One region of the Brachybacterium sp. genome, then DNA from elsewhere that is predicted to be linked to it. Evidence: predicted binding sites of a transcription regulator. Region 1 holds the regulator's gene; the other holds the start of a gene.

Evidence for each region. Region 1 encodes LexA, which represses DNA repair genes until DNA is damaged. Its sites were predicted from a motif close to TCGAACANNTGTTCGA; they were not measured.
Region 2: the regulator LexA is predicted to act here: its motif matches at 4,086-4,101, upstream of ACTH43_RS14125 (DUF222 domain-containing protein).

What each region holds. Positions count from the first base shown of each region.
Region 1 is NZ_JBQDLF010000005.1:44,931-54,086, reverse strand. It holds gene dapF (diaminopimelate epimerase) at 1-323, shown strand, start outside; gene ACTH43_RS03480 (class I SAM-dependent methyltransferase) at 364-981, opposite strand; gene hflX (GTPase HflX) at 1,139-2,713, shown strand; gene ACTH43_RS03470 (ATP-dependent DNA helicase) at 2,783-4,804, shown strand; gene lexA (transcriptional repressor LexA) at 4,848-5,543, opposite strand; gene ACTH43_RS03460 (peptidoglycan-binding protein LysM) at 5,714-6,109, shown strand; gene nrdR (transcriptional regulator NrdR) at 6,138-6,617, shown strand; gene ACTH43_RS03450 (HelD family protein) at 6,832-9,075, opposite strand.
Region 2 is NZ_JBQDLF010000039.1:11,320-20,475, reverse strand. It holds gene ACTH43_RS14130 (ABC-F family ATP-binding cassette domain-containing protein) at 292-2,175, shown strand; gene ACTH43_RS14125 (DUF222 domain-containing protein) at 2,261-3,961, opposite strand; gene ACTH43_RS14120 (4-(cytidine 5'-diphospho)-2-C-methyl-D-erythritol kinase) at 4,757-5,683, opposite strand; gene rsmA (16S rRNA (adenine(1518)-N(6)/adenine(1519)-N(6))-dimethyltransferase RsmA) at 5,683-6,591, opposite strand; gene ACTH43_RS14110 (TatD family hydrolase) at 6,588-7,562, opposite strand; gene rpmF (50S ribosomal protein L32) at 7,884-8,054, shown strand; gene rsmI (16S rRNA (cytidine(1402)-2'-O)-methyltransferase) at 8,314-9,156, opposite strand.

The DNA of each region.
Region 1 (9,156 bases):
TGCTCGAGCAGCTCGACCTCGGCCACCGACCTGCCCTCGACCCCGAACCGGCCGGCGGCGCCAACATCGAGCTGGTCAGCGCGCGCGGTCCACGGCATATCGCGATGCGGGTCCACGAGCGCGGAGTGGGGGAGACCCGTTCCTGCGGGACCGGAGTCGCCGCGGCAGCAGTCGCTGCCGCCCACCGCGCCGGCGATGATTCCCGGGAGCCCTGGACCGTGGACGTCCCCGGCGGGCGCCTGCAGGTGGGCTGGACCGCGACCGGCGAGATCACGCTCACCGGCCCCGCCCAGCTGGTGGCCGACGGGAACACGCTGATCTGACCGGTCCGCGCCACACTCCGGAAGAACGGCGCGGCCGGGCTCAGGTGTTCGTCGGGCCGATCTCCAGGATCCGGAAGCCCTTCGCGCTTGCCACCTTCGCGACCGTCCGGTTCGGCAGCTGCTCGCCGAGCCAGCGCGCCAGCGGATCTGCTCCCAGGTTCTTGCCGACCACGAGCGCCGCCGTGCCCTGGGGACGCAGCCGGCCTGTCCACTCCAGCAGCAGGGTTCGCAGCGCCGGCTTGCCGATGCGGATCGGCGGATTCGACCAGATCGCATCCACAGCGAGATCCTCTGGAATCTCGTCCGGGGAGATCACCTGCACATTGCTCAGTCCCGCGCGGCGTGCGTTCTCGATGGTCAGCTCACGCGCTCGCTCGCTGACGTCGACCGCCCACACCTGCGCGTCCGGGTGTCGCATGGCGGCGGTCAAAGCGATCGGGCCCCAGCCGCAGCCGAGGTCGAGGATCGTCGCGGCAGGAGGCGGCTGGGTCACCTCGTCGAGTCGGCCCAGCAGCACTGCGGTGGCCTTGTCCAGGCCGTGCCCGCTGAAGACCGCGGTGCTCGAGACCAGGTCCAGCTCACGACCCGCCAGGCGCACCGGCAAGGGGAAGCGGCGATCTGCGGCCGCAGGGGAGGGGGTGAAGTAGTGCTCGTCCACCCCTGCAGGATACGGAGGCAGAGGAGGAGTGCCGAGCAGAAGCGTCATGGCCCACGCTCACGCCTGCTCCGCCCTGCGCAAAATCACTCGACCGGCGGGTGCGGACGTGGGACTCTGGGATCACTGCAGTTCCCCGACGCCAAGGAGTACCCCGACCGTGCCCATCGCCTTCCATCCCGAACCCGACTCCGACTCCGACGTCGACGGGACCAGCACGGGGAGGACCGGGGCCGCGGAGCACTCGAACAGCGCGGATGGCCCCGCAGAGTCCGCCCCGACGGCCTCGTCCCGTCCCCGTGACGCCCTCACCGAGCGGATCCTCTCGCGCGCGGACGCCTCGGTCTCCTCCGTCACCTTCAGCTCTGACGCCGACGGTGAGCAGTACGACCTCGCCGACCGGCAGGCTCTTCGACGCGTCGCGGGCCTGTCCACCGAGCTCGAGGACGTCACCGAGGTCGAGTACCGCCAGCTGCGCCTCGAGCGGGTGGTCCTCGCTGGCCTCTACACCTCGGGCAACGCTGAGGACGCGGAGGTCAGCCTGCAGGAACTGGCGGCGCTCGCCGAGACCGCCGGCTCCGAGGTGCTCGACGGCGTCCTGCAGCGCCGTGCACACCCCGACCCGGCGACCTTCCTGGGCAAGGGCAAGGCCGCAGAGCTCGCCGACCTGGTCGCCGCGAACGGAGCCGACACCGTGATCGCTGACGGTGAGCTCGGGCCGGGCCAGCGCCGCGCGCTCGAGGACATCGTCAAGGTGAAGGTCATCGACCGCACCGCCCTGATCCTGGACATCTTCGCCCAGCATGCCAAGTCCCGCGAGGGCAAGGCGCAGGTCGAGCTGGCGCAACTCGAGTACCTGCTGCCGCGACTGCGTGGCTGGGGCGAGTCGATGTCCCGGCAGGCCGGCGGCCAGGTGGGCGGTGCCGGAGCGGGCATGGGCTCGCGCGGTCCGGGTGAGACGAAGATCGAGCTGGACCGGCGACGCATCCGCGACCGCATGGCCAAGCTGCGCCGCGAGATCAAGGCGATGGCGCCGGGACGGGCTGCCCAGCGAGCGGATCGCGCGCGCCACCGAGTGCCGGCGGTCGCCATCGCCGGCTATACCAATGCAGGCAAGTCCTCCCTGCTGAACCGCCTCACCGGCGCAGGTGTGCTGGTCGAGAACGCGCTGTTCGCAACGCTGGACCCGACGGTGCGGCGAGCGACCACCCCGGACGGTCGCGAGTTCACCTACGCGGACACGGTCGGCTTCGTGCGGCATCTGCCCACGCAGCTGATCGAGGCCTTCCGCTCCACCCTCGAGGAGGTCGGAGGCTCGGACCTGCTGCTGCATGTGGTCGACGCCTCGCATCCGGACCCCGAGGGGCAGATCACCGCGGTGCGTGCTGTGCTCGGTGAGCTGGAGGGCTTCGACGTCCCCGAGATCGTGGTGCTGAACAAGGCCGATGTCGCGGAGCCGGAGACCATCGCGCGGCTGCGCAGCCAGGTCGGCACGAGCATCGTCGTCTCTGCCCGCACCGGGATGGGCATGGAGGAGCTGCGCGAGCTGATCGCTGAGCGCCTGCCCCGTCCTGCCGTGGAGATCGACCTGGTGGTGCCCTATTCCCGCGGAGATCTCATCTCCCGGGTCCACTCCACCGGCGAGGTTCTCGCCGAGGAGCACCTGATGGAGGGCACCAGGCTCCATGCCCGCGTGGAGGAGGCACTCGCCGCCGAGCTCCGGGGTGTGGCCTGAGCCGCAGCAGAGCGGCCTGTCGGGCAGAGCCTGAGACGGCGCGGGACCGGACGCGGATACCCTGACCGGATGACCGCCGCCACCGACCATCCCGCGTCCCCCGCGGCTGGTGAGATCCCCCTGTCCACCTTGATGGACGCCGCCGTGACAGCGATCGGCGGAGCGCCCCGTCCGGGCCAGCAGGCAATGGCGGAGTCCGTGGATCTGGCGATGTCCGGCGGCCGCCATCTGCTGGTGCAGGCAGGCACCGGCACCGGCAAGTCGCTCGCCTATCTGGTGCCGGCCCTGCGTCACGCACTGGTCAGCGGGCGTCCGGTCGTGATCTCCACCGCGACCATCGCGCTGCAGACCCAGATCGTCCGCAAGGACCTCCCGCGCCTGGTCGAGGCGGTGGCCCCGCATCTGTCGCGCACGCCCACCTATGCGCTGCTCAAGGGGCGGGCCAACTATCTGTGCAAGCACAAGATCGCCGGCGGCTATCCGGTCGACGTGGATCCGGGGGCGTTGTTCGCCGAGGCCTCCACCGATCCTGCCCGCACCGGGAGCGAGCGCCTGGGAGACCAGGTGCGGCGCCTGCGCGAGTGGTCGGAGGAGACGGACAGCGGGGACCGAGACTCGCTCCAGGATGCCGTCTCGGACCGCGCCTGGCGCCAGGTCTCCGTGACCGGCAATCAGTGCATCGGCAGCAGCTGCCCGATGGTGGAGGACTGCTTCGCCGAGCGCAGCCGAGAGCTCGCGCGCGAAGTCGACATCGTGGTCACCAACCATGCCCTGCTCGCGATCGATGCTTTCGACAACCACGGGATCATCCCCGACCACGATGTGGTCGTCTTCGACGAGGCGCACGATCTCTCCGCCCGGGTGACCAGCGCCGTCACCGATGTGCTCACCCCCGGCATGCTCCGAGGCACGGTGCGGGACCTGCGTGGCCTCGGGGTGGCCGGGACGGCGCTGGACGACGCCTCCGAAGAGCTGCGCGAAGCCCTCGAGCTGTCTCCCGACGGGCGCGTGATCGGTGATCTCCCGGCGCGGCTCGGGGACGCCGTCACCCAGCTCCGGGTCGAGGCCCGCACCGCCCACTCGGACGCGAAGGATGCGGGGGACGAATCCTCCGCCGGCGCGCGCAAGACGGTTCGCGCCAACCTCCAGGAGATCATCGACGTCTGCGAACGGCTCGCCGCTCCCGATGAGGATGACGTGGTCTCGATCTCGCATTCCCAGGCCACCGGGCGCTCGAGCATCCAGGTGGCTCCGCTGAGCGTCGCGGGTGCGATGCGCGGTGCGATCCTCGAGGACCGCACTGCCGTGCTCACCTCCGCCACCCTGGCCCTCGGGGGCCGCTTCGAACCCGCGGCCGGGGAGGTCGGGCTGGCTCGCGCCGCGCGGATGGACCCGGCGGAGCTGCCGCCGCGGGAGGACGCCAACGCCTGGGCCGCACTCGATGTGGGCAGCCCGTTCGAATATCGCCGGCAGGGGATCCTCTACACCGCTCGTCATCTTCCGCAGCCGGGGCGTGAGGGGCCCTCCACGGCAATGCTCGACCACCTCACGGAGCTGGTCGAGGCTTCTCAGGGCGGTGCGCTGTGCCTGTTCTCCTCGCGGCGGGGAGCTGAGCTCGCCGCCGAGCATGTGCGAGCTCGGCTCGACCTGACGATCGCGGTGCAGGGAGAGGACTCGATGGCGAACCTGGTGCGCACCTTCCGTGACGAGGAGGATGCGAGCCTGTTCGGAACCCTCACCCTGTGGCAGGGCGTGGATGTGTCCGGACGTTCGCTGCGCCTGGTCACCATCGACCGGATCCCCTTCCCCCGGCCTGATGATCCGCTCACCGCAGCCCGCCAGGAGCGGATCGGACAGCGGGGCGGGAACGGCTTCATGTCGATCTCGGCCCAGCATGCGGCCCTGCTGCTGGCACAGGGGGCCGGGCGGCTCATCCGCTCCACGGCGGACCGCGGGATGGTCGCGGTGCTGGATCCGCGTCTCTCGACCGCTCGCTACGGCGGCTATCTGCGGGAGTCGATGCCCCCGCTGTGGCCGACCACGGACCCGGAGGTCGCGCTCAGCGCGCTGCGTCGCCTCTCCGAGAGCTGACGCAGGGCGTCGCTGCAGCCCCGGCACCGGATCGAGCGGGGGCTCAGATCGCGCGCAGCACCGCCACGATCTTCCCGAGAATCTCGGCATGGTCGCCCAGGATCGGTGCGAAGGCCGGGTTGTGCGGCATCAGCCAGACGTGATCGTCGCGCTGCACGAACGTCTTGACGGTGGCCTCGCCATCGATCATCGCCGCGACGATCTCGCCCTTCTCCGCGGTGTTCTGCGAGCGGACGACCACCCAGTCGCCGTCACAGATGGCGGCGTCGATCATCGAATCCCCGACCACCTGGAGCAGGAAGAGGTCGCCGTCGCCCACCAGACGCTGGGGAAGGGTGAAGACATCCTCGATCTGCTCCTCGGCGGTGATCGGTACACCGGCGGCGATCCTCCCCAGCAGTGGCACCGTCACGGAGTTCGGGCTGAGCTCGGTCACCGGCAGGGGCGCGGGGGCGTCATCCGCCTCTGGCATCACGACCTCCATCGCCCGCGGGCGCTTGGGATCGCGGCGCAGGAAGCCCTTGCGTTCGAGCGACTGCAGCTGATGGGCCACCGACGAGGAGGAGGTCAGCCCCACGGCATCGCCGATCTCGCGCATGGTGGGCGGATAGCCGTGTGAGGCGACCGCCGCGTTGATCGTCTCCAGGATCAGCCTCTGCCGCCGGCTGAGCCCCTCGGTGCGCTCATCGGCGGGAGCCTCGCCGCGGGACCGGATCGGCTTGGGGGTGCTCGGCGTCATCGTGAGGCCTCCTGGCGTCGTCTGTCGGACCCTCGCGGTTCCGTATGTGGTGTGACCCAGCGTAGGGCGGCGTGAGGCAGAAGCCAAACATGTGTTCGATGTTTCCCTTGCGTGTCGCCGGAACGTCGGGCTACAGTCGCACATACATTCGATCGAACAGGAGTTCGGATATGAATACTGGAACCGCCACGGTCCTCTCTCTTCCGGCGCAGCGCGAGCAGCGCGTCGAGGGTGCAGATCGAGCACGCGTTCGACTCGTCCCCACCCGTCGGGGACGCTTCCTCCTCGCTGGCCTCGCCTTCCTGCTGGGACTGCTCGTGGCTGCCGCCGTGCTGCTGACGGTGGATCTTCCTGCGGCGCTGGCAGGGACCGACTCCCAGCAGCCCGTCACCATCACGGTCGAGGCGGGAGACACCCTCTGGGGCTATGCCGAGGAGTTCGCTCCGGAGGCCATGAGCGAGCAGGAGTTCGTCGCTGAGGTGCGTACCCTCAACCACCTGCCCACCGGCCGTGTGACCGCGGGCCAGCAGATCGAGCTGCCCGTCTCAGGGGATGCGATCCGCTGAGCGGATCCGATGCCGGTACCCTGAGTGGATGCACTGTCCGTTCTGTCGCCACTCCGATTCGCGTGTCGTCGACTCGCGCACGTCCGATGACGGTGCGACGATCCGTCGGCGCCGCCAGTGCCCCAACTGCTCGCGGCGCTTCTCCACCTCGGAGACCGCGTCGCTGTCGGTTCTCAAGCGCTCCGGGGTCAGCGAACCGTTCAGCCGGGCGAAGGTGATCTCCGGAGTACGGAAGGCATGCCAGGGGCGTCCGGTCAGCGACGGCCAGCTGGCCATGCTCGCCCAGCGGGTCGAGGAGAACATTCGCTCGAGCGGGCTCGCGGAGATCGATGCCCATCAGGTCGGCCTGTCGATCCTGCAGCCCCTCCAGGAACTGGATGTCGTGGCCTATCTGCGCTTCGCGAGCGTGTACCAGGCGTTCGACTCGCTCGAGGATTTCGAGGCCGCCATCGCACGTCTGCGTGCCGAGGGCCTGCATGGGGCGGGTGTCGAGGAGACCTCCGTCTGAGCCGAGCTGAGCGGGATCGCAGGGATGCATCCGCCGCCGGATCGTGCGGGTTTCGTAGATTTTGTGGATCTGGCGCTTGAGCACCTGTTCCTGTGCTTAAGATATCCCTCGTGCGCTCTTGCAGCGCACACCTGATCGGCGGTCGTGGAGGGGAAGCCACGGCCGCCGATCCTCGTCTGCTGGACGGTCAGCGGGTGAGCGGACGGGGTGGTCCTCAGCCGGCCATGCCGGCAGGAAGTGCGCGCGCATGGACCACTCCGAGATGCTGGGTGGATCGGCTCATCGCCACGTAGAGATCCCCGGCCCCGTGGGCGTCGATCAGCTCAGCGGGCTCCACCAGCACGACAGCATCGAACTCGAGCCCTTTGGCGTCCTGCGCCGACATGACGGCGATCTCGTCGTCCACGCCCGCGGATCCCACGCCCACCTTCGGCAGCCCACTGCGGGAGCGGAGCTCGGCGGCGATCGCGGAGATGCGCTCGTCGGCCACGATCACGGCGAGACGTCCCAGTCGCTCCTGGTGCACCGTCACCACCGCGTCAGCGGTCCGGGCGGTGAGCGAGGACTCCTCGGTGCGCTCGATGCGGGGATCACGATCTCCCTCGCGCACCGAGCTCACCTCTGTCACCGGCAGGTTGTGCGCGCGGGCCATCGCCACCGCACGGTCCATGATCCGGCTCGGGGTGCGGTAGTTGACCGTGAGGTGCTCGATCTGCAGGCGATCCTGGATATAGGGCGAGAGCGCGGCCGACCAGGAGTCGGTGCCGCCGGCGGAGGAAGTCTGCGCGACATCCCCGACCACCGTGAATGACTTCGTGGGCGCACGCCTCATGAGCGCGCGCCAGCTCATGGGCGAGTGCTCCTGGGCTTCGTCGACCACGACATGCCCGTACGTCCAGCTGCGCTCCGAGGAGGCGCGTTCGGCGAGGGTCCGCCCGTCTCTGACCTGACTGACCTGGTCTGCGAGGTCCTCGGCCCGGATCATCCCGGAGGTGTCGACGTTCTCGATGACCCTGCGGGCGTAGTCGACGTCGGCCTTGCGGCGCTCGGCATCGTCGCGGGCCCGCGCCTCGGCCGGTGCGGAGTCCTCTCCGAGGAGCTCCGCGACCTCGTCGAGCAGGGGGACGTCCTCGACGGTCCAGGGTGCATCCTTGGGCCGCACCAGGAGCTCGACCCGGTCTGCGAGGCTGTGGGGGGCGACCGCCCGCAGACGCTCGGGGCGGGAGAACAGGATCCGGAGGAATCCCTGCGGGGTGTAGGGGAGCCAGGCCAGGTTCAGCTGACGCTTGACCTCGGGGTCGTTGCGGAGATCTGCGAGCAGGTCCGCCCGATCTTCGGGGATCACGGTGTGGCCCTGGCTGCGGAGCGATTTCTCGTACTTGTCCACGAGCCGGTCCATCGCAGCGCGCACGAAGACGGCGCGCGCGGAGTTGTGCGGCTTGTGAGTGGCGCGAGCTTCCCTGCGCGCGGCGCGGATCACCTCTCGGGTCAGCGTGATGGGGGTGCCGTCGATGCGCAGCTGGACGTCCTCCTGAGGGACCACCTGACGCTGCTTGACCGCTCGCGAGAGCAGCTCGGCCATCGCGCTGTCGCCCTTGAGACGTGCCACCTCGTCGTCATCGTGCAGGAAGGTCTCCACCCCGGGGAACAGCTCGCCGGGGGTGAGCATCACCACCCCGGACTCGCCGAGGCTCGGCAGCACCCGCTCGATGTACCGCAGGAACCCCGGCGTCGGCGCCATGATCAGCACACCCGTGTGCTCCAGGCGGCGACGATGGGTGTAGAGCAGGTAGGCGGCGCGGTGCAGGGCGACCGCGGTCTTGCCGGTGCCGGGGCCGCCCTGGACCACCATCACCCCGCGGTTCTCGGAGCGGATGATCCGGTCCTGCTCGCCCTGGATGGTCGCGACGATGTCCCCCATGCGCCCGGTGCGCTTGCCGGAGACCGCGGCCAGCAGTGCGCCCTCGCCCTGGAGGACCACGTCGTGGTCGGGATCATCCAGGACGGTCTGGTCCAGGACGTCGTCCTCGAGACCGATCACGGTGCGACCACGATTGATCAGATGACGGCGCAGCCGCACCTCAAGCCGCTCGGTGCTGGTCGCGCGGTAGAACGCGGCCGCAGCCGGGGCGCGCCAGTCCACCAGCAGCTGCTCGCGCTCCGCCGTGAACAGACCGATGCGGCCGATGTAGTGGCGGGCGGTGTCATCCATGTCCAACCTTCCGAAGACCACGCTGCGGGCGACCGAGCGCAGCAGCGCCAGACGGTCCTCGTACAGCGCCATGAACGAGTCCCGTTCTGAGCGGTTCTGGTGGGTCGAGGCGTGCTGAGATCCCTGGATCTGATCCAGGTTGCTCTCGACCTGGAGCATCAGCTCGTCGAGTCGTGTGTAGAGCCGGTCGGCATACGCCTGCTCGCGCGCGATCTCCCGGGCGATCTGTCCCTCAGCGTCGTCCACAGCTCTGCCTCTCCACCTTTGCGTCCTCGCGCCGCGCCTTCACCGGGCGGACCCCGGGTCGGCGAAGCACGGTGGTCCATT
Region 2 (9,156 bases), on a different contig from region 1:
GGTGGCCGTCGACTCTCTCGTCGCCTCCATCAGCACCGCCGCCACCAGCACCGCCGCCACCAGAGTCGTCGACCGGTCCCGAGGCCCTCGGCCGCAATCAGCGCCGCTGACCGCTCCCAGAGCCGTTCACCGCCATCAGGAATTGTGAGCTGCACGATTCTTCGACAGTCCAGGGTCGCCTGAAGCGCCCGAGCACGCGACCGTTGAGGATGTCTGGCCGTTCGCCCCGCCGCCCCGTCTCCCCGCCATTCCGCCACGACCCACCGACACCACTCTTGAGGACTTCATCGCATGGCTCATCTGCTCGGCACCCAATCCCTGCACGTCGCGCTGCCCGACCGCGTGCTGCTGGATGACATCACCGTCGGGATCGACGAGGGCGACCGGATCGGGGTGGTGGGGCGCAATGGTGATGGCAAGTCCACCCTGCTGCGGCTGTTGGCGCGTTTCAGGGAGCCCGACGAGGGCCGGGTCACCGTGCGCGGCGGGGTCCGGGTCGGTGTGCTGAGCCAGCAGGACGAGGCGACAGCCGAGACCAGCGTGCATGAGCGCGTGCTCGGCGATCGACCGGACTACGAGTGGGCCTCGGATCCGCGGATCCGCGATGTGCTCGAAGGACTGCTCGGGGGCATCGACCTGGATGCTCCGCTGACCGATCTCTCCGGCGGCCAGCTGCGGCGCGTCCACCTGGCAGAGCTGCTCGTGGGCGACTGGGACGTGCTCCTGCTCGATGAGCCCACCAACCATCTCGACGTCGAGGGGATCTCCTGGCTCGCGGAGCATCTGCGCCGACGCTGGAGCCCGAAGGATGGCGGGCTGGTGGTGATCACGCACGACCGCTGGTTCCTCGACGCGGTGTGCACCCGGATGTGGGAGGTGCACGACGGGATCGTCGAGCCCTTCGAGGGCGGCTACGCGGCCTATGTGCTGCAGCGCGTCGAGCGGGACCGGCAGGCGGCGACCATCGAGTCGAAGCGGCAGAACCTGATGCGCAAGGAGCTGGCCTGGCTGCGCCGGGGTGCACCTGCCCGGACCGCGAAGCCGAAGTTCCGCATCGATGCCGCCAATGAGCTGATCGCCGGGGAGCCGCCGGTGCGGGACACCGTCGAGCTGACCCAGCTGGCGACCTCGCGGCTGGGCCGCGACGTGATCGATGTGCTCGATGTCGACGCCGGTTATGACGATCTCACCGTGCTGCGCGATGTCACCCTGCATATCGGGCCAGCGGATCGCATCGGCGTGCTGGGCCCCAACGGGGCCGGCAAGTCCACGCTGCTCGCACTGATCACCGGGGACCTCGAGCCGCAGGCGGGCCGGGTCAAGCGGGGCAAGACGGTGACTGTCTGCCAGGTGTCGCAGCGGCTCGAGGGGCTCGAGGAGCATCTGAACTCCAGGGTCAGCGATGTGGTGGCGAAGTACCGCACCACCTTCCGGGCAGGGAAGGACGAGGTCTCCCCCGGACAGCTGCTGGAGCGTCTCGGCTTCACGACGGCGCATCAGAAGGTTCTGGTGGGAGCACTCTCCGGTGGGCAGCAGCGACGCCTGAACCTGCTGTTCACCCTCCTTGAGGAGCCCAATGTGCTCGTGCTCGACGAGCCGACGAACGACATGGACACCGACATGCTCGCTGCCATGGAGGATCTGCTGGACACCTGGCCCGGGCCGCTGATCGTCGTCTCCCACGACCGGTACCTGCTGGAGCGGGTCACCGATATCCAGTACGCGGTGCTCGACGGTGCGGTGAGGCATGTGCCGGGCGGCGTCGAGCAGTACCTCGCGCTGCGGGCAGAGGGCCTGCGTGAGGATGCGGCATCTGGTGGGTCCTCGTCGGCGAAGGGCGCGGCTGGACGCTCTGCGGGAGCGAAGGCTGCGGGGTCGAAATCTGCGGGAGCGAAGTCAGCGGGTGGCTCCGCTGGCGCTGGCGGCGGCGCGTCCGAGTCCGCATCGAATGTGTCGGGGGCGCAGGCTCATACGGCGCAGAAGGAGCTCGGTGCGATCGAGCGGAGGATGAAGAAGCTCGACAAGCAGACGACGTCGCTGCATTCCACACTCGCGGCGCACGACCAGTCCGACTATGTCGGGCTGCAGAAGATCACCGATGAGCTGCGCGCTGTCGAGGCGGAGATCGAGGAGCTCGAGGAGCGCTGGCTGGAGCTGTCCGAGCTGCTCGAGTGAGGGCGGTCCGGAATCCCTGGAGGCCTCGTGCAGGGACTCCTTACAGGCCGTCGATTTACTGGCTGTCGAGTTGCCAGCTGTCGAGCTACCAGCTGTCGATGATGTCGAGGTGCGGAGTGAAGATGTAGTCGGTGCGCCCCTGGAGGAGCCAGTGCCGATTGCGTCGGGCATTGCGAAATCTCGGATGCGGATCGGTGAGATCGAGAGCCCTGCGCTCCACTCGTGCGAAGGCTCGATGGAACGAAGCATTGGGATCCTCTGGACCACCCGGGGGAACGCCCGCGATCGGGTCGCGCCGTTCTTCGTCGGCGCCGGGATGTACTGCGGAGACCGTGTCATCGTCGGGCGCGCCGCTTTCGGGGTCTGACGCATCTCTCATCTGTCGTGCTGACTCGTCCAGGAGTCTGAGCCCGGTGCCGAGGGGGTCGAAGTTGATGCCCCGTCGCCTGGCCTTCTGTCCGTATCGGCTTGTCCACTCGACAGTGCGTCTGACGCCGTTCTCGTCGGTGATGACCCGGGCTCTCTCGCCGGATTCTTCCTTCTGGTTGTCGCCGACGCACACGCCGTTGCCGTTGAGAAGAGAGGTGGGGCCTCCCTGCGACCAGGGAACGATGTGATCGTTCTGCCGGATGTTCGCGTCGCAGTAGGGCGCGCGACAGGTCTGGTGACCCAGGCGAAGGAATCGGGCGAGGGCGGGCGGGAACTCACGGGAGACGGAATCGACGGCGACGAGCTGCCCGTCCTCTGGGTCGAGGTAGAGCCGACGGAGGGCCATGGTCAGATCGGGGTCGTCCACATCTGACGTCGCCGCATCGAGCATCTCCTGGCGGATGTGTTCGTACGGCACCGGGCCGTAGCCCTCGATGGTGGCGGCGTCGGCGTGCTCGGGTGCGAGCAGGGAGCGGTCCGTGATGATGACGGCGATCTCCAGCGTGGAGGGGTCGATCCCTTCTCCGCGTCCGATCAGGGCATCGGCGAAGAGGTCCGCCATGATCTGCTGATGGCCGCGCCGGTCGCCGTGGGCGCGAGCCTTCTCCGCAGCCACCGAGAGCCCTTTGCGGATTCGGGCCCCGTCGAGCGCCGGCAGGTGCGCGGTGACAGTGCACATGCCGTGCTCACCCCGGCGCACAGTGATGCTGCGATCTCGCTTCGCTGTGCGGTGGCGGTCCGCAGCGCCACGAGGGTCCAGTCCGTGCAGCACCTTGGCTGCTTCACCGGCCAACTCTTCAGGGCCGCAGCCATCGAGGTAGGGCAGGTGGGCCGCGAGGATCTCATCGACCTGGGTGCGCTGAGCGGGGGTTGCCGGCCCCATCGTGCGACCCACCTTGTGCGCAGAGGTGGCAAGGATCCGGCCCTGCGCGAGCGCGGTGAGCATGCCGGGCATGGAGAGGACCAGCCGGCGAGAGGAGGACATCGACTGGCCGACGCAGGACTTCGACTGCTTCAGGGCTTTCGATGTCTCCGAGCGTGCGATCTTCACCGCCTGCTTCGGCGTGTCCTCGCGGCGCAGGGAATCTTCCTTGACCACGTGCTCCAGGTGGACCAGCGCCCGTGCCTGCACCGCTGCGATCGCACCGTTCAGATCCTGGACCCGCGCCAGCAGCGAGATGGTCTCGGACGCGGCCAGCTTCTCCAGCGCGAACGACCCGTCCGCACCGATCTCAGCAAGCACGGAACGCACAGCGGTGATGTCGGTGTCACCGATCCACAGCTCTTCGTCGTTCGCGGAGATCGGGAGTGTGCTGCGCCGCCGAATGCGTGCCGCGACGGACCGGGGCCCTGACACCTCCGAGCCCGAGCCCGATCCTTCGCCCGCACCCGCATGGCGAGACGCATCACCAGAAACGCCGCGCCCGGCCTCCTGGGAGTCTGCATCATCACTGTGCGACTGATCTGTCATGGCGCCATTTTCGCACACCTATTCGACGAAAGGAAGGCGCGAGGGAACTCTACCAATCAGTAATCTTGAATTGTGGATAACTGGGAGTGTGGAGGAACCGTCGCGGCAACTGCGAAGTGCGGGAACGGCACTATCCTGCTATTCACGGGCAGCATACGAAGCGGCCAGGCGGCCTCATCGAAGCAGGTCCAGATGTTGTACAACTGAGGGCGCCAAGACACCACATCCACACAGACATTTCCAATCGCTGCTTTCTCTTGCATTATTCACAGACGGAGCCATATAGTCACGTGGGACACGCACGACCGGCGTCCGGACACCGAAATAGCGATCCCTTTACCATCAACTTCGCAATCACAGATCGCACCGAGAGGAACAGCAGGTAGCCGCGGATGACCAGTTTGTCCGCGCTCGATGGGCACCTGGAAGTGCCCCGTACAGAACGAGGTCTCCGGCTACCGGTGGCGATGCTCAGCGCATTGGAAGGTGGCCAGCGCGTCGGAAGGTGGTCAGCGCATTGGAAGGTGGTCAGCGCGTTGGAAAATGGCCAGCGCGTTGGAAGATCGTGAGCCCCATAGAGCCCATGGAGTCCCAGCTCGATCGAGGCCCCGAAACGACGATCTCGCTGCCGGCAGAGTGAAGAGCCCCGACGCATAAGCGCGAGACTCCGTCGCTCGACGCTCAGCTCGCTTCGAGCACGCTCGCCCCCGGCGCGGAACCCCGCGCCACCAGGCAGCTCTCGACGAGTCCATCGCGCATCAGTCCCGCGGCGATTCCTCGGGCCTGCGCTTCGTCCTCGACCAGCACGGCGACCGTCGGCCCTGAGCCGCTGACCAGCGCGGCCGGCGCTCCCAGCCGTTCGGCGGCCTCGACCACCGGCTCCAGGCGCGGATGCAGCGCGAACGCTGCGGCCTGCAGATCGTTGTGCAGGGTATCCGCCAGCAGTTCGAGGTTCGCGCCGCTGAGCGCCTGCAGCTGCCGCTCATCCAGATCCGGCTGCTCGGGCAGTGCACGCCCGTTCGTCAACGAGATCTCGTCGAACTTCCGGAACACCTCCGGCGTCGAGAGGTGACCGCCGGGGACCGCGAGCAGCCAGGTCCATTCGCCATGGGTGAGCACGGTGGTGAGGTCGGTGCCGTTGCCGCGCCCCAGCGCCGTGTGGCCGAGCATCGCGAAGGGGACGTCGGCTCCCAGCTGCGCTCCGAGCTCGCGCAGCTTCTCGCTGCCGAGCCCGGTCCCCCACAGGCGGTCGAGCGCGACCAGCGTCGCCGCGGCGTCCGCCGACCCGCCGCCCATGCCGCCGGCGATCGGCACCTGCTTGTGGATGTGCAGCGCAGCGCCGACCTCCAGAGCGCATTCCTCACGCAGCAGCTGAGCCGCCCGCAGGGCGAGGTTGCTGCCATCCAGAGGGAGCTCTCCGGGGACTTCCGAGGTGAGCTCCAGGCTGAGAGTGCTCGCACGGGTCGCGGTGACCGTCTCGTAGAGGTCGACTGCCTGGAACACCGTGGCCAGGGAGTGATAACCGCGTCCGTCAACCCCGCCCACCATGAGCGACAGATTGATCTTCCCCGGGGCGCGGACGACCACGCGGTCCAGTGCGGACGGCATCAGAGGGCCTCACCCTCGGTCCGTGCCAGCCCCTGTTCCGCCCGGGCGATGGCCCGGAACTGATCGATCTCCAAGGTCTCGCCACGGGCGCCGGGGTCGATGCCGGCGGCGCGCAGGATCTGCTCGGAACGCGGTGCGGTCCCAGCCCAGCCGGCGAGCGCGGCACGCAGTGTCTTGCGGCGCTGGGCGAAGGCGGCATCGATGATCGTGAAGACCGACTCCCGCTCCTCGGCGGTGCCGAGCGGCTGCTCGTGCCGCACCAGCTCCACGAGCGCCGAGTCGACGTTGGGAACCGGCCAGAAGATCTGTCGGGAGATCTTCCCCGCATGCACGGCCCGCCCGTACCAGGCGAGCTTCACGCTGGGGCCGCCATAGGTGCGCGAGCCCGGGCCGGCGATGAGACGGTCCACCACCTCGGACTGCACCATCACGAGGGCCGAGCGGAGGGAGTCGAAGCGCTCGAGCATCGTGAGCAGGATGGGGGTGGCGACGTTGTAGGGAAGATTGGCGACCAGCGCGGTCGGCTCACCCGCTCGGGGCAGCGCAGGCAGCTCGGTCACCTGAAGGGCGTCGTCGTGGAGGAGCTGGAAGCGGTCGTCCTCGACGCCACGGGCACGCAGCGTGAGCGGGAGCAGCTCGGCCAGGCCGCGATCCAGCTCGACGGCGACCACGTCGGCCCCCGTCTCGAGCAGGCCGAGCGTCAGGGACCCCAGTCCGGGTCCTACCTCGAGCACCGCCTGCCCCGGCTCCACGTGGGCACGGCCGACGATGGTCCGCACGGTGTTCGGGTCCATCACGAAGTTCTGCCCGCGCTGCTTCGAGGGCCGGATGCCCGCGGCCTCGGCGAGGTCACGGATATCGCGCGCGGTGAGCAGGAGCCCTGCGCTGGGCGTCGTCTCGCCGCTCATGCCGCCACCTCCAGAGGCCATCGGTAGACATCCTGGGTGGTGGTGCGGATCGCGCGGCATGCCTGCTCCAGGTCGGTGCCCGTCACCTCGGCGATGGTGGCCATGGTGTGAGGGATCAGGTAGGAGGAGTTGGGTCGCCCGCGGTAGGGCACCGGGGTGAGGAAGGGTGCGTCGGTCTCGACCATCACCTGACCGAGTCCCACCTCCGCGAGCGCGGTGCGCAGGTAGCCGGCGCTGCTGAAGGTCACGGTCCCGGCGAAGGAGAGGAACCAGCCGCGATCCACGCAGGTGCGCGCGAACTCGGCATCGCCGGAGAAGCAGTGGAAGACGGTGCGTTCGGGGGCGCCATCGGCCTCGAGGACTTCGAGGACGTCGCGATGGGCGTCCCGGTCATGGATCTGCAGCGGCAGATCGAGTTCCCTGGCGAGCGCGATGTGGGCGCGGAACGACTCGATCTGGGCGGTGCGGGCCTGGTCGTCGTCCCGTGAGGTGCGGAACCAGTCCAGCCCCGTCTCCCCCACGACCACCATTCCGGGGCCGCGCAGCAGTTCGGACACCTCGGCGATCGCCTCATCCAGCCCCACCAGTTCACGGCCCTTTTGGTCCTTGCCCCGTGCATGGAGCGCCGCCTCGTTGGGGTGCACGGCGATACCGCCGCGCAGGGTGGGCGGGCATGTCTCCGAGGCGAGCAGTGCCGCGGTCCAGCGCACCGCCTCGAGATCCGAACCGATCGTGATCTGCGCATCGACGCCGACGGCGGCGGCCCGTGCGACATGGTCGAGCACGCTGAGCTGCTCGTCTCCGTCGGCGAAGTCGAGATGGCAGTGGTTGTCGATCACAGGGAAGGGCAGCGGCTCCGGGATCGCGGGCCAGGAGCGGTCACGCTTCTTCCCGCGAGGATCGATGTCCTCACGGTCGCGCACCGGCGGCGGGACCGCGGCGCCGGACGGGTTCTGGTGCTCAGACGGCATGCGACCATGGTAGGAGGATCGGGGTGAACCCAGGACCAACGGGGCGCCCCCGAGCCGCGAGCGTGACCAGACTGTGCCCGGTTCGGCCAGAGAGGGACCTCAAGCCGGCGCGCTGAGTGAGGTGCGACGCATCCCACCACTCCGGTGCGATAGCTCACGGGCCCGGAGCGAGCGGTGAAGGCCACGATGTGGCAAGATGAGTCGTCGTTGTGCGTCCTTTCGTGCACCCGAGCGCCCCGATTCCTCACGGACCGGGTTCGGGTCGCTGCTCGGGACGGGCGTCAACGCCAGTTCACCCTCCGGACCGTCAAGGAGCATCCCATGGCAGTGCCCAAGTTCAAGATGTCCCGTGCGCGCACGCACTCCCGCCGCTCGCAGTGGAAGGCCAACAACGCCGACCTCGTGCAGGTGACGGTTCGTGGCCGCACCGCTTCCGTGCCGCGTCGCCTCGCAAAGGCGTACCAGCGCGGCCTCCTCCAGATCGAGGACTGATCGACGTACTGCGAGCTTGCGAGCGGTAGGAAATCAGTCGAGTAGTCGCAGACTGATCTCGATCAAGGAGTGATCCGGCGCGGGCCCAGCCCGCTCCACCGAGATCTCCGCCGACGCCCCCGACAGCAGCTGCTGTCGGGGGCGTCGTCATGTTCGCTCCTGTTCGGTGGCAGCGATGATCCGCGCCCCGTCAGCCACGGAGTCGCGGCTGCGGTGCTGCAGCCGCAGTCCCTCACCGCGGCGAGTCAACCGCGATGCCTCAGCTGCGCCGCTTCAGCGCGAGGTCGTAGAGCTCACTCGCGCCGACCCCGGGATGCGCCCGGGCGAGCTCCTTGGCGGCATCCTTGAGCCGCTCCCCTGCCGCAGCCCGGGCCAGCACCTGCTCGACGAGGCTCTCAGCAGTGACAGCGGCGGGCTCGGCCCCTGCCACCACGAGCACCACCTCTCCGAGCACGTCGCCGTCGGCGGCCCAGGCAGCGAGCTCGGCCAGCGTGCCGCGCACGATCTCCTCATGGGTCTTGGTCAGCTCCCGGGCGACAGCGCCGCGGCGGTCCACCCCGAAGGCCTCAGCCATCGCGGCGAGCGTGGCGGCGGTGCGGCGCGGCGACTCGAAGAAGACCATGGTGCGCAGTTCGGATGCGAGCGGTTCCAGCGCTGAGGCCTTGCGACCCTCGCGCCGCGGAGGGAAGCCCTCGAAGGTGAAGTGGTCCGGGGCGATCCCGGAGGCGGCCAGCGCGGTCAGCACCGCCGAGGGGCCGGGGATCACGGTGACCCGGAAGCCCGCCTCGGCCGCCGCCCGCACTGCCTCGAAGCCCGGGTCGGAGACCACCGGCATCCCGGCATCGGTGACGATCAGCACCCGCTGCCCTGCCGCGAGCGCTTCGAGCAGCACGCCCGTCCGTTCGGCCTCGTTGTGCTCGTGGTACGAGAGGATCCGCCCGCTGGTCTCCACCTCGAGATCGCGCACCAGGCGGGCGAGCCGTCTGGTGTCCTCGGCGGCGATCAGGTCCGCCTCGGCCAGCGCACGCATCAGGCGCACCGAGGCGTCGAGCGGATTGCCGATAGGGGTGGCGGCGAGGGTGAGGACTCCGGGTTCGAGCAT